2 regions of the Amycolatopsis australiensis genome follow, and region 2 is predicted to be linked to the other one. Evidence: riboswitches for the same ligand, from Rfam matches in the RefSeq annotation. Region 2 holds a riboswitch; the other holds the start of a gene.
The links. A riboswitch is a leader RNA that binds a small molecule or an ion and turns the genes downstream of it on or off. The one in region 2 is predicted to bind glycine.

Region 1 (6,997 bases), 3.0 Mb from region 2:
AAGGCGATGACCGAATTCGGTATCGAGCCGAGACACCTGCGTGCCTTCCGCGCGGCGGCCGACCGCGAGGTCGGGTTGCTGGAGCAGATCGTGACCCCGGTGTACCGGCACCGTGACCCGGAGGCCAAGGAACGGGCCGACGAGGTGGTCCGGGAGCTGGCGGCGCTGTCGGTAACCCTCCACACGCTGCTCGTGAAGGCGGGAATCCGCGGCGTCGCGGGGTGTTGACCGGTAACGGGGCAGTGAGATCCTCTTTGCGGTCCCATGTCAATGACTGAATGTTCGGTGCCGCATGCCGTACCGTGAAGGCAGGGGTTTGCGGCAGGCGAACCGAGATAGTCTCGACAGCGAGCACAGGGCGGGGATGACGGGTAGCGTCGACAGTGGCGGTGCCCGGCCGGACCGGCGCCTGCGCCCGTGTGCACGAGAGGGAGGCGAAGCCCGATGAGCGAAATGCGCGTCGTCGGTGTGCGGGTCGAGCTGCCCGCGAATCAGCCGATCTTGTTGCTGCGGGAGACCGAGGGTGAACGGTACCTGCCGATCTGGATCGGCTCGGTGGAAGCCACCGCCATCGCCTTGGAGCAGCAGGGAGTCCGGCCCGCCCGTCCGCTGACGCATGACCTGCTGAAAGAGGTCATCGGAGCGCTCGGCCGGGAGCTCGAGCAGGTCGTGATCACCGACCTCAAGGAAGGCACGTTCTTCGCCGAGCTGGTCTTCGACGGCGACATCAGGGTGTCCGCCCGGCCGAGCGACTCGGTCGCGCTGGCCCTGCGGATCGGCGTCCCCATCCACGCCGTGGACTCGGTGCTGGAGGAGGCCGGCCTGATCATCCCGGACGAGCAGGAAGACGAGGTCGAGAAGTTCCGCGAGTTCCTCGACTCCGTGTCCCCCGAAGACTTCCGGGGAGCCGACACCTGATCTCTTGCCTTGACGCGTACGTCAACGTCTAACGTCGGGGCATGCGGATCGGAGAGCTTGCGCAGCGCACGGGTGTCACCACCCGTGCGCTGCGGTTTTACGAGGCCCAGGGCCTCCTCGCGGCCCGTCGCTCGGCGAACGGCTATCGCGAGTACGACGAGGAAGACCTGCAGCTGGTCAAGGAAATCCGGACGCTGCAGACGATCGGCCTGACCCTGGACGAGACCCGCCCGTTCGTCGACTGCCTGCGCAGCGGCCACGAGACCGGGGACTCGTGCGCGAGCTCGATCGAGGTGTACCGCCGCAAGCTCGAAGAAGCGGACGCGCTCCTCGCCCGGCTCGGGGGAATCCGGTCCGAACTGGCCGCGAAGCTCGCCGGCGCACTGGCCCGGCAGGCACCCGATCCCTGTGTCGTGCCCGATTCCCCGCGTCCGTGAAGGAGCCTGTCATGTCCGAAGTCACCGAAGTCACCGACGCGACGTTCGCCGAGGTCCTCGGCAGCGACGTTCCCGTGCTGGTCGAGTTCTGGGCCACCTGGTGCGGCCCGTGCCGGATGGTCGGGCCGGTGCTGGCCCAGCTGGCGGCCGAGCGCGCCGGCCGGCTCGCGGTGCGCAAGATCAACGCCGACGAGAACCCGGAAACGACCAGGTCCTACCGGGTCATGTCGCTGCCGACGATGATCCTGTTCCGCGACGGCGAGCCGGTCGAGACGATCGTCGGCGCGTTCCCGAAGGCCCGCATCGAAGAGCGGCTCGACCGGGCCCTCACGGTGCCGTCGCTTTGACGAAGGTGGCGGCCACCTCCCGCCCGTACTTCTCCAGGTCGAGCGACGGGTCGGCCGCGTAAGCCGCGGCCACCCCGTCGATCGCCTGCGCGATCGACATCGCCATCACCTCGGGCGTGAACTCGCCGAACACGCCCTCGGCCTGGCCCTGCCGCAGCTGCCGGGCGAGCCCGTGCACCCGCATGTCGTCGACCAGCACCTTCGTCATGACCCAGCCGTCGGCATCGTCCGCGTTGGCCGCCAGCTCGGTCAGCACCCGCACGCATTCGGGGTAGGCGCGCAGGAACGCGATCGACGTCTCGATGTGCGCCCGCAGGTGGCCGGCGCGGTCGGCCGGGTCGAGGGCGCCGCCGGTGCGCGCGGCCAGGAACTCGTTCTTCGTCTCCACCACCGTGCTCAGCACGGCCTGCATCAGCCCGGCCTTGTTCGTGAAGTGGTACGAGATCAGCCGGGTGCTGCTCAGCCCGGCGCGGTCCTTGATCCTGGCGAACGTGGTCCGGCGGTAGCCGACGTCCGCGATGACGCCGATGGTCGCCCCGATGATCTGCGCGCGGCGCGCCGCTTCGGTGTCGCTGAGCCCCAGTTCCGCCAGGAGAGCGGGATTTACTTACATGAGTAAGACGTTACTCGGCTGAGTAAACCAAGGCAAGAAGTTTGAACCCGCCCGTCCGGGGTACGGCGAACGGCGCAAACGGTCATCCGACCGTTGCGGCTTGCCGCGCGTCGCGTTGACCGGCACTGTCCGGGCGCTTACCGTCGAAGGAGGTAAATCGCCACGGTGTGATTCACGGTCTGGGGCCGGACCGCGGCGATTGATCTCCGGCGGGTCCCGCTCCTGGGACCGTCCGGCTGTCATTCGCCGGCCGCCAGGTCGGGCGAGGGGAGGCTTGCGTGGTCGAGGCTGGTTCCGAGAAGCAGCCTGTAGAGGTCGCGAGTGGCGAGCAGGGTGAGCTGTTCCCCGACAACTCGCTGCCCGACGAGCTGGTGGGCTACCGCGGCCCGGCCGCGTGCCAGATCGCCGGCATCACCTACCGCCAGCTCGACTACTGGGCCCGGACGAAGCTGGTCGCACCCAGCATCCGCACCGCACACGGCTCCGGCTCCCAGCGCCTGTACTCGTTCAAGGACATCCTGGTCCTCAAAGTCGTCAAACGGCTCCTCGACACCGGCGTCTCCCTCCAGAACATCCGCGTCGCCGTCGACCACCTACGCCTGCGCGGAGTCCGCGACCTCGCCCGCGTCACCCTCTTCTCCGACGGCACCACCGTCTACGAGTGCACCTCACCCGAAGAGATCGTCGACCTCCTCCAAGGCGGCCAAGGCGTCTTCGGCATCGCGGTCAGCGGCGCCATGCAGGAAATCAGCGGAACCATCCACGAATTCCCCGCCGAACGCGCCGACGGCGGCATCGTCGAAACCCACGAACCCGACGAACTCACCCAGCGCCGCAACGCCCGCCGGACCGGGTGATCACCGCCCCGGCCGACCGGGTAAGGTCATCGGCGCGGTCGACGAATCCGCGCGGGAGAGACCGAGCCTCATACTGAGCTCGGCGCCGAAGGAGCAAATCCTCCCCGGAACCTCTCAGGCACCCTGGACCGCGCGGACGAGACGCCTCTGGAAAGCGGTTCGCCAGGACACAACCTGGCGGCCCCGCCGACGGTGCAAGCCCGGCTCAACCTGCGGGCGAAACTCTCAGGCGCCCCACACGGGGTACGGACAGAGCGGGGAGGGCGTCAGGTTCGGCGACCCGTGCTCGCGGAGTGCGCTCGCCGTCAACCTTCCGTCGTGTTCTGTGGGGGTGCAACCGCCACGCCCCGCCCGGGGGCTCCGCCCCCGGACTCCCGGCCGTGGTCGCCTTCCGGCCGAAGGCGCCGGGTGAGCCGGTTTGCTGGTCCACTGTGGATCGTTCGTGCGCTGTCGGCCCTTGCGCGGGGCGCACAGGAACGCCGGGTAGGTTGACCGCCATGGCTAGAGCGCACGGTGCTGATCGGACCTCCGTCGTCGTGACCGGCGGCAGCGGCTTCATCGGCCGGGCCGCCGTGCGCGCCTTCCGGCGGCGGGGCGTCCCCGTCACCGTCGTCGACCGCGTGCCCTTCCCCGACGACACCGACGGCGTCCGCGTCGTCACCGGCGACCTCCGCGACGCCGCCGTCCGCGAAGCAGCCGTGACCCGCGAGACGGCCGGGATCGTCCACCTCGCCGCGCTGACGTCGGTGCTCCGCTCGGTCGAGCTGCCCGAAGACACCTTCGCCGACAACGTCCTCGTCACCCAGGAACTGCTCGAACTCGCCCGCCGCCACGACGTGCCCAAGTTCCTGCTCGCCTCCACCAACGCGGTCATCGGCGACGTCGGCACCGCCACCATCACGCCCGACCTGCCACTACGGCCGCTGACCCCGTACGGCGCCACCAAGGCCGCGTGCGAAATGCTGCTCTCCGGCTACGCGGGCGCGTACGGCATGACGACGTGTGTCTTGCGGTTCACCAACGTCTACGGCCCCGGAATGTCCCACAAGGACAGTTTCGTGCCCCGCATGATGCGCGCCGCACTGGCCGGCACCGGAGTCGAGGTCTACGGCGACGGACGGCAGCGGCGCGACCTCGTGCACGTCGACGACGTCGTCCGCGCCATCCTCTTGGCCTTCGACAGCGGCTACACCGGCCGCGCGATCGTCGGCGCCGGACACTCGGTGTCCGTGCTCGAGATGATCGAAGCCGTGCGCGAGGTGACCGGCGCCGAGCTGCCGGTCGAGCACGTCGAAGCGCCGGCGGGCGAGATGCCCGCGGTCGTCGTCGACGTCTCGGCCAGCGCAGACACCATCGGCTACCGGCCGGAGGTCTCGCTGACCGACGGCCTGGCCACGGCGTGGAAGTACTTCTCCGGCCTCGCCGCGTCGTGAGCGCGTTCCTGCGCCGCCACTGGCCGCTCCTGCTGCTCCTCGTCCCGGCGATCACTCTCCGGGTCCTGACCTGGCTCGCCTACCGGCCCGCGCTGCTGTTCATCGACTCCTTCCGCTACATCGACAACCTGCACGCGCTGCGTGCCGACCAGCTCGACCCCATCGGCTACGACCTGGTCCTGCGCCCGCTCCTGGCGGTCGGCGGCCTCGCCTGGGTCGCGGCCGTCCAGCACGCCGGCGGCGTGCTCATCGCGATCGGGACGTACGGGCTCGTCCTGCGCCTCGGCGGCCGGCCCTGGGTCGGCGCGCTCGCCGCGGCGCCCGTGCTGCTCGACGCCTACCAGCTGCAGATCGAGCAGAACATCATGTCCGAGGTGACGTTCGAGGCGGTGCTGCTCGGGCTGCTGTGGCTGCTGCTCGGCCGGGGCACGCCCGGCTGGAAGCGCGCCGGCGCGGCGGGGCTGCTGCTCGGCTTCGGCGTGCTGACCCGGCTCGTCGGGATCTCGCTCGCCCTGCCGCTGCTGGTGTTCCTCGTCGTCGCCGGGGGAGCGTGGCGGCACTGGACCGGCTGGCGGCGGGCCGGCGCCGGCCTGCTCGGCCTGCTCGCGGTGCTCGTGCCGTACTCGGCGCGGGTGCACGCCGAAACCGGCAAGTGGGGGCTCACCGGCCCGTCCGGGAACATGCTCTACGGCCGCACCGCCGCCGTCGCCGACTGCGCGAACCTCCACCTCGACCCGGCGCTGATGGTGTTCTGCCCGGCCGAACCGCGCGAGAAGCGGCTGGTGGACAACTACACGCACGCCGACCTCGACCCGAACTGGCCCGGACCGCTGCCGCCCGGCGCGGACAAGGCCGCGCTCGCCCACGAGTTCGCGATCGGCGTCCTGAAAGCGCAGCCCCGCGACGTCGCCGAAGCGGTCCTGAACGACTTCGCCAAGAGTTTCGCCTGGACGCGCGAACAGGACCCGACCGACGTCCCCCTCGACCGGTGGCAGTTCCAGCCGAGCTACCCGCAGTGGGCCGACCAGTCGCTGATCGACCTGGTCACGCTGCAGAACGACGGTGTCGTCGCGAGCGTCGACCAGCCGCTCGCGAAGATCCTCCGCGACTACCAGCTGGGCGGCGGATACGTTTCCGGCGGGGTGCTCGGCATCGGCGCCCTGCTCGGCCTGGTCACGGTGGTCCGCCGCAAGAAACCCCTCGACCGCGCGCAGGCAGGCGCGCTGCTGGCGGCGTCCAGCGGGATCGTGCTGCTGTTCGCCTCGGCGGTGTTCCAGTTCTCCTGGCGCTACCAGCTCCCGGCGCTCGTCCTCCTGCCGATCGCCGGGGCACTCGGCTTCACCACGCTGACCTCGGCCGGCCGCAAACGGCTCGCTGCCTTCCCCGACGACGTCGACGCGGGCGCGCTCGACGACTTCCGCGCCCGTCACCCCGGTCTGAAGCTGGCCCCGCTGACCGTCGTCATCGCCGCCTACAACGAAGCCGGCGGCATCGGCGAAGTCCTGGAGAAGATGCCGGACCAGTGCCTCGGGATGCCGGTCGACGTGCTCGTCGTGGTCGACGGCGCCACCGACGACACGGCCACGATCGCCGAAGACCACGGCGCGTACGTGTGCGTCGCGCCCCGCAACCGCGGGCAGGGCGCCGCGCTGCGCCTCGGCTACCACCTGGCGGCCGGGTCCGGCGCCGAGTACGTCGTCACGACCGACGCGGACGGCCAGTACGACAACAGCGAGCTCGAAACCCTGGTGCGGCCGGTGGCCGAGGGCGACGCCGACTTCGTCACCGGGTCCCGGCGGCTCGGGCACGAGGAAGCCGACAGCCGCGTCCGGTGGCTCGGCGTGCGCGTGTTCGCGGCGCTGGCGTCGGTGCTGACCGGGCGGCGGATCACCGACACGTCCTTCGGCTTCCGCGCGATGCGGGCCGAGCTGGCCTGCTCGGTTCCGCTCCACGAGCCGCAGTACCAGTCCTCGGAGCTGCTGCTGGGCGTCACCGCGCGGGGCGCGCGGGTCGTCGAGCTGCCGATGAGCATGCGGCTGCGCAAGGCGGGGAAGAGCAAGAAGGGCGGCAGCCTGGTCTACGGCGCCAACTACGCCCGGGTCATGACCGGGACGTGGTGGCGGGGGTACGTGCTGCGCCGCGGCCGAACACGAGCCGGTCGAGCAGCGCGAACTTGACGACGAACACCAGCGCGTAACTGGCCACGTACGCGCCGTCGACGAGCACGACCCACCAGAAGTGCGGCAGCCGCAGCGGGGCCAGCAGCGCGCCGGACAGGGTCGTCAGCCCGATCGACGCGAGCCCGCCGAGCCCGATGACGACCAGGTACGGCAGCAGTTCGCGGCGGACGCGCGGGCGTCCGGTGCGGCCCCACACCCAGCGGCGGGTGACC
Region 2 (6,997 bases):
ACGGCGTCGTCGTCGGCGACCCCGCCGAAGAGAAGACCGAGATGGGGCCGCTGATTTCGGCCGCGCACCGCGAGAAGGTGGCTTCCTACGTGCCGGACGACGCGCCCGTCGCCTTCCGCGGCAGCGCGCCCACCGGACCCGGCTTCTGGTTCCCGCCGACCGTCCTCACCCCGCCCGACCTGCGGCACCCGGCCGTGGCGGAGGAAGTTTTCGGCCCGGTCGTCGCCGTCGTGCCGTTCGCGGAAGAGGCCGACGCCATCCGCATGGCCAACGCCACCGAGTACGGCCTGTCCGGGTCGATCTGGACCCGTGACGCCGGCCGCGCGTTCCGGGTGGCGCGCGGCGTCGAATCCGGCAACCTGTCGGTGAACTCGCACTCTTCGGTGCGCTACTGGACGCCGTTCGGCGGCTTCAAGCAGTCCGGCCTCGGCCGCGAGCTTGGCCCGGACGCCGCGGCGGCGTTCACCGAAACCAAGAACGTCTTTCTCAGCACGGAGGAGTAATGGTCCAGCGTTTCGAAGGCCGCGTCGCGGTGATCACCGGCGGCGCGAGCGGCATCGGCCTCGCCTCGGCCCGCCGCCTGGCGAGCGAAGGCGCGAAGGTCGTCATCGCGGATCTGACGCCGGATTCGGGCAAGGCCGCGGCCGACGAGGTCGGCGGCGCGTTCATCCAGACCGACGTCACCGACGCCGAGCAGGTCGAGAACCTGTTCCACAGCACGGTCGAGCAGTTCGGCTCGGTCGACGTCGCGTTCAACAACGCCGGCATCTCGCCGCCGGAGGACGACTCGATCCTGACCACGGGCATCGAGGCGTGGGAGCGGGTCCAGCGCGTCAACCTGACCTCGGTGTACCTGTGCTGCAAGGCCGTCCTGCCGCACATGCAGCGCCAAGGCCGCGGTTCGATCATCAACACGGCGTCGTTCGTGGCGGTGATGGGCGCGGCGACGTCGCAGATCTCCTACACCGCGTCCAAGGGCGGCGTGCTGGCGATGAGCCGCGAGCTGGGGGTGCAGTTCGCCCGGGAGAACATCCGCGTCAACGCGCTGTGCCCGGGGCCGGTGAACACGCCGCTGCTCAAGGAGCTGTTCGCGAAGGACCCGGAACGCGCCGCGCGGCGCCTGGTGCACGTGCCGGTCGGCCGGTTCGCCGAGCCCGAGGAGATCGCGGCCGCGGTCGCCTTCCTGGCCAGCGACGACGCCAGTTTCATCACGGCGTCGCAGTTCCTGGTCGACGGCGGCATCTCCGGCGCGTACGTCACCCCGCTCTGATGACGGCGGGGCGGCCGGCACCCACCCGGGACGACGTGCTCGCGTACTTCGACACGCTGTCGAACTGGGGACGGTGGGGCGACGACGACGAGCTCGGCACGCTGAACCACATCACCGACGACGTCCGGCTGGCGGCGGCGCGGGCCGTGCGCCACGGCCGGAGCGTGTCGTGCGCGTGGGAGGTGGCCGTGCCGGAAGAGATGGAACGGTCGACCACGACGTGCCCGTGCTTCGCCGACCTGCCGGGCGCGGAGAACATGCCGCTGCCCGGGTTCCGCAACGACCGGCACTGGGGCTATTCGAACGAGCGCCTCGGATTCCTGTTCCACGGCAACACCATCACCCACGTCGACTCGCCGTGCCACATCTTCTGGGACGGCAAGATGTACAACGGGCGACCGCACTCGCTCGTCGGCGCCGAGACGGGATCGGCGTGGGGAGCCGTCACGGCGGCGGCGAACGGGATCGTCACGCGGGGTGTCCTGCTGGACATCGCGGCAGTCCGCGAGGTGCCGTGGCTGGAACCGGGTGAGGGAGTGTTCCCCGGCGATCTCGAGGCGGCCGAGCGCCGCCAGGGGGTGCGGGTCCGGACCGGTGACGCGGTGCTCCTGCGGACCGGCTACGGCCGCGTCCGGCACGAGGCCGGGGCATCCGGCGGCGTCACGCAGGCCGGCTGGCACGCGTCCTGCCTGCCCTGGCTGCACGAACGGGAAGTCGCGCTGATCGGCGCCGACACTCCCCAGGACGTCCAGCCGTCGGGGTACGACGACCTGGCGATGCCGGTGCACACCGTGGGCCTCGTGGCGATGGGCCTGTGGCTGCTCGACAACTGCGACCTCGAGGCGTGCGCGTCGACGGCTGCCGAGCTCGGCCAGTGGGACTTCCAGCTGGCCGTCGCGCCGGTCCGCTTCGCGGGTACGTCCGGCAGCCCGGTCAACCCGATCGCCACGTTCTAACGCCCGGTCGGTTTCTTGACGCCGTAGACCTCCCGCAGGTACGTCCAGGCGGCGTTGAGCTTCTTGCGCTCTTCGGAGATCTCGCTCTCCCGGCGGCGCAGGATGCGGGTGGCGACTTCGGCGGCGAGGAAGGCCCCGGCGGCGAAGGTGACGGCGCCGACGAGCAGCGTGAGGGTGACGACGGTGGTGGTCATGGTGACCAGCGTCGGGGCGCGATGGGCGTTTCGTCCCTGCGCAAAGCTAGCGGGTTTCGTTAGCTTTGCGAGGTGACGCACTGGCGCGCCGGCGAGTGGGCGGAAGCGGTCCGGACGGGCATCCGCGCGAAGGGGCTCTCCCTGGACGAGGCCGCCCGCCGGATCGGCGTCCCGACGTCCACCCTGCGCAGCTGGATCGAACACCGGCACGCGCCGAAGGTGACCGTCTTCGACCACTGGGCACAGCTCGCCGAGGTCACCGGGCTCGGTGAAGCCGAGCTGCTGCGCGTCGCCGGTGTCCTGCCCGACAGCCTCGCCGGCCCGGTGCACGTCGCGCAGGCCGCGAAGGCCCTGCGGGAGGGCCTCGACCAGGCCGGGCGGTTCCTCCGGCAGGCCACCGCGCTCGTCTACTCCTCGCCGGGCACGCAGGTGGCCAACGCGATCGCCGCGTCGCCGATCGACTGGGAGATGCGGATCCGCTCGGCGACCCGCGGCGACGAGGTGCGCGTCACCTACCACCACTACGTCGGCGTCGTGCCGCCGCGGGACCTGCCCCACGACGACGCCGAGGTGCGCCGGATCATCGAGCACGAGATCCTCGGCGAGCTGTGGCGGCCCCTCGGGCTGTACTGGCGGGTCGCCGAGGTGCACGACTGGCACGAGCCGCCGCGGCTGGTCATCCAGGTGCCCGAGCAGGAGGCGACGCGGCCGCCCGTGCCGTCGCCGGTCGTCGCAGCGCCGCCGATCGTGGTGCTGTCGCCGATCTGGGGGTACGGCGAGCTGCTCGCGTCGCTGGTCGCCGACGGCCTCGGGTTCGGCAACGTCGACTTCCGCTACTTCGGCCTGCCGGACGCGATGGCCGACCGCGTCCGCATCACCGCGCGCGAGCTGGCCGAGCCGGCGCCGCGGCTGGTGCACTCCGTGCCGCCGATCATGCTGCTGCACGGCCTGGCCGTGCCGGACCTCACCGGCCGCCTCCCGGTGCTGGTCCGGTACGGGCCGCGCATGCGGGCCCGCGCCGCCCGCATCTACCGGGAACCGCTGCTCGAAGCCGGGTTCGCCGACCCGCTGGACGGTGCCCGCGCGATCGAGGACGCGGTCTCGGTCCCGCCGGGCTGCGCGTACTTCGAGGTGACACTGGCCGACGAGGACGTCTTCGACGGCGACCGTCCTTCGCTGGACCGGCTCAACGACGCGGTGGCGTGGTTCGCCGAGCAGATCGTGGAGCAGGTCCTGCTGGGCGCGGGTCTGCCGCCGGTGCCGCTGGGCGGGCCGTTGAAACGCCTGGTCCTGCCCTCCGGCCGGGTCCGCCGCCCGCCGGCGCTGGCCGGGCGCGTGCTGCGGCGCGTCGCCGGGCAGCCCTGACCCGAGCGCCCCAAGGCGGCCTTGGTTGCGTCCGACGCACCGAAGGCCGCCTTGGGTGCGTGTGACGCACCGAAGGCCACCTTGGGGCGCGTGTCGAAGCGGTCTCGAAGATTGATGTGGCGTTGCCGGGGTGAAGTAGACGGGCCTCGAACGCGCCGGGTACCGTAAGCACACAACTGCAGATCGGGCCGTTGAGCCGAGGCGGGAGAGCCCCCACGAAACCGGTGGGGCACCGAAGGAGCAAACTCCCCGGAATCTCTCAGGTACCTGCTACCGCTTCGCGCGAGGCCACTCTGGAAAGCAGGCGCACCCGCGCCTCACCCAAGGTGAAAGCCGCGTCACACGCGGTGAAACTCTCAGGTGCCATGACAGAGGGGGAGTTCCAGCGCACCGCTGTGTGCCCGGCCCGAGGAGCTCCCGATCACTTCCACGCAGTTCGACGCCCGCCACATCGGCCCCGCCGAGGCCGAGCGGGCCAAGATGCTCGCCGAGTGCGGGTACGGCAGCCTCGACGCCCTCGTCGGCGCCGCCGTGCCGAGTGCCATCCGCGCCACCCGTGACCTGCGGCTGCCGCCCGCCGCGTCCGAAGAGGACGCCACTGCCGAGCTGCGTGCCCTCGCCGCGCGCAACCGGCCGATGACGCAGATGATCGGCCTCGGCTACTCCGACACCGTCACGCCCGGCGTCATCCGCCGCAACGTTCTCGAGAACCCGGCCTGGTACACCGCGTACACGCCCTACCAGCCGGAGATCTCGCAGGGCCGTCTCGAAGCCCTCCTCAACTTCCAGACCATGGTCGCCGACCTGACCGGCCTGGCCACCGCGAACGCCTCGCTGCTCGACGAGTCGACCGCCGTCGCCGAGGCCGTCACGCTGATGCGCCGCGCGTCCAAGTCGAAGTCGAACAAGGTCGTCCTCGACGCCGAGTGCCTGCCGCAGACCATCGCCGTGGTCCGCACGCGCGTCGAGGCCCTCGGCATCGAGGTCGAGGTCCGTGACCTGCTCACCGGCCTGCCGGAGGAGTTCTTCGGCGTCGTCGTGCAGTACCCCGGCGCATCCGGCGTGCTCCGCGGCCGTGGCTTCTACCAGGCCGTTTCGGAGTCGGCGAAGGCCGCGGGCGCGCTGTACACCGTCGCCGCCGACCTCCTCGCGCTGACGCTGATCACCTCGCCCGGCGAGTTCGGTGCCGACGTCGCCGCGGGTTCGACGCAGCGCTTCGGCGTCCCGCTCGGCTACGGCGGCCCGCACGCCGGATACATGGCCGTCCGCTCCGGGCTCGAGCGGTCGCTGCCGGGCCGCCTGGTCGGCGTCTCGGTCGACGCCGACGGCAACCCCGCCTACCGCCTCGCGCTGCAGACGCGTGAACAGCACATCCGCCGCGAAAAGGCGACGTCCAACATCTGCACCGCGCAGGTCCTCCCGGCCGTGCTGGCCGCGATGTACGCGGTCTACCACGGCCCGGACGGCCTGAAGAAGATCGCCCAGCGCGTCCACGGTCTCGCCGCGGGCTTCGCCGGCGCCCTGCGCGAGACCGGCGTCGAGGTCGTGCACGAGTCCTTCTTCGACACGGTCGTCGCCCACGTCCCGGGCCAGGCCGCCGAGGTCCACGCGGCCGCGCGCGAGGCCGGGATCAACCTGGGCCACGTCGACGCCGACCACGTGCGCGTCGCCTTCGACGAGGTCAGCACGCCCGCCATCACCGCGAAGGTGCTGAAGGCGTTCGGGGTCGACGCGGAGGTCCGCGACGGCGTCGCGCTGCCGAACGGCCTGGCCCGCGAAAGCGGCTTCATGGGCCATGAGGTCTTCGGCACCCACCGTTCCGAGACGGCGATGCTGCGCTACCTGCGCAAGCTTTCCGACCAGGACTACGCGCTCGACCGCGGCATGATCCCGCTCGGCTCCTGCACGATGAAGCTCAACGCCACCACCGAGATGGAGCCGATCAGCTGGCGCGAGTTCGCCGGCATCCACCCGTTCGCGCCGGCCGAGGACGCCGAGGGCTACCACACGCTCGTCGAGCAGCTCGCCGGGTGGCTGGCCGAGGTCACCGGCTACGACAAGGTGTCGCTGCAGCCGAACGCGGGCAGCCAGGGCGAGCTGGCCGGGCTGCTGGCGATCCGCGCGTACCACCGCGCGAACGGCGACGAGGGCCGCGACGTCTGCCTGATCCCGTCGTCCGCGCACGGGACCAACGCCGCCTCCGCGGTGCTCGCCGGGATGCGCGTGGTCGTCGTCAAGTGCACCGACGAGGGCAACGTCGACCTGGCCGACCTGCGGGCCAAGGTGGACGCGCACCGGGACACCCTGGCCGCGATCATGGTGACCTACCCGTCCACGCACGGCGTGTACGAGCACGGCATCGACGAGCTGGCCGAGATCGTCCACGACGGCGGCGGCCAGGTGTACGTCGACGGCGCGAACCTCAACGCCCTGCTCGGCCTGGCCAAGCCGGGCGAGTTCGGCGGCGACGTCTCGCACCTGAACCTGCACAAGACGTTCTGCATCCCGCACGGCGGCGGCGGCCCCGGTGTCGGCCCGGTCGCGGTGCGCGCGCACCTCGCGCCGTACCTGCCGAACCACCCGCTGCTCGACGCCGCCGGCCCGGAGACCGGCGTCGGCCCGATCAGCGGCGCGCCGTACGGCTCGGCGTCGATCCTGCCGATCTCCTGGGCGTACGTCCGGATGATGGGCGCGCCCGGCCTGACCGCGGCGACAAAGGTCGCCGTGCTGGCCGCCAACTACGTCGCCGCACGCCTGGCGCCGCACTACCCGGTGCTCTACACCGGCCAGGACGGCCTGGTCGCGCACGAGTGCATCCTCGACCTGCGCCAGATCACGAAGGAGACCGGCGTGACGGTCGACGACGTCGCGAAGCGGCTCATCGACTACGGCTTCCACGCGCCGACGATGTCGTTCCCGGTCGCGGGCACGCTGATGGTCGAGCCGACCGAGTCCGAGGACCTGGGCGAGATCGACCGGTTCTGCGACGCGATGATCGCCATCCGGGCCGAGATCGACGAGGTCGCGAACGGCAAGTGGAGCGCCGAGGAGTCGCCGCTGCGCGGGGCCCCGCACACCGCCGAGACGCTGGTCGGCGAGTGGGACAAGCCGTACAGCCGCGAGGTGGCGGTGTACCCGGCGGGTGTGTCGCGGAAGAACAAGTACTGGCCGCCGGTGCGGCGCATCGACGGCGCCCGCGGCGACCGCAACCT

Region 1: it holds a riboswitch for glycine, as region 2 does, so the genes downstream of both, BT341_RS25945 (NAD-dependent epimerase/dehydratase family protein) here and gcvP (aminomethyl-transferring glycine dehydrogenase) in region 2, are expected to answer to the same signal.

The regions. Positions count from the first base shown of each region.
Region 1 is NZ_FPJG01000006.1:5,257,596-5,264,592, forward strand. It holds gene ftsR (transcriptional regulator FtsR) at 1-228, shown strand, start outside; gene BT341_RS25920 (bifunctional nuclease family protein) at 445-918, shown strand; gene BT341_RS25925 (MerR family transcriptional regulator) at 960-1,355, shown strand; gene trxA (thioredoxin) at 1,367-1,702, shown strand; gene BT341_RS25935 (TetR/AcrR family transcriptional regulator) at 1,683-2,294, opposite strand; gene BT341_RS25940 (MerR family transcriptional regulator) at 2,594-3,172, shown strand; glycine riboswitch at 3,215-3,313, shown strand; gene BT341_RS25945 (NAD-dependent epimerase/dehydratase family protein) at 3,670-4,605, shown strand; gene BT341_RS25950 (glycosyltransferase family 2 protein) at 4,602-6,782, shown strand; gene BT341_RS25955 (GtrA family protein) at 6,706-6,997, opposite strand, start outside.
Region 2 is NZ_FPJG01000006.1:8,276,174-8,283,170, reverse strand. It holds gene BT341_RS39525 (aldehyde dehydrogenase family protein) at 1-503, shown strand, start outside; gene BT341_RS39520 (3-oxoacyl-ACP reductase) at 503-1,270, shown strand; gene BT341_RS39515 (cyclase family protein) at 1,270-2,226, shown strand; gene BT341_RS39510 (hypothetical protein) at 2,223-2,420, opposite strand; gene BT341_RS39505 (helix-turn-helix domain-containing protein) at 2,493-3,785, shown strand; glycine riboswitch at 3,978-4,071, shown strand; gene gcvP (aminomethyl-transferring glycine dehydrogenase) at 4,206-6,997, shown strand, end outside.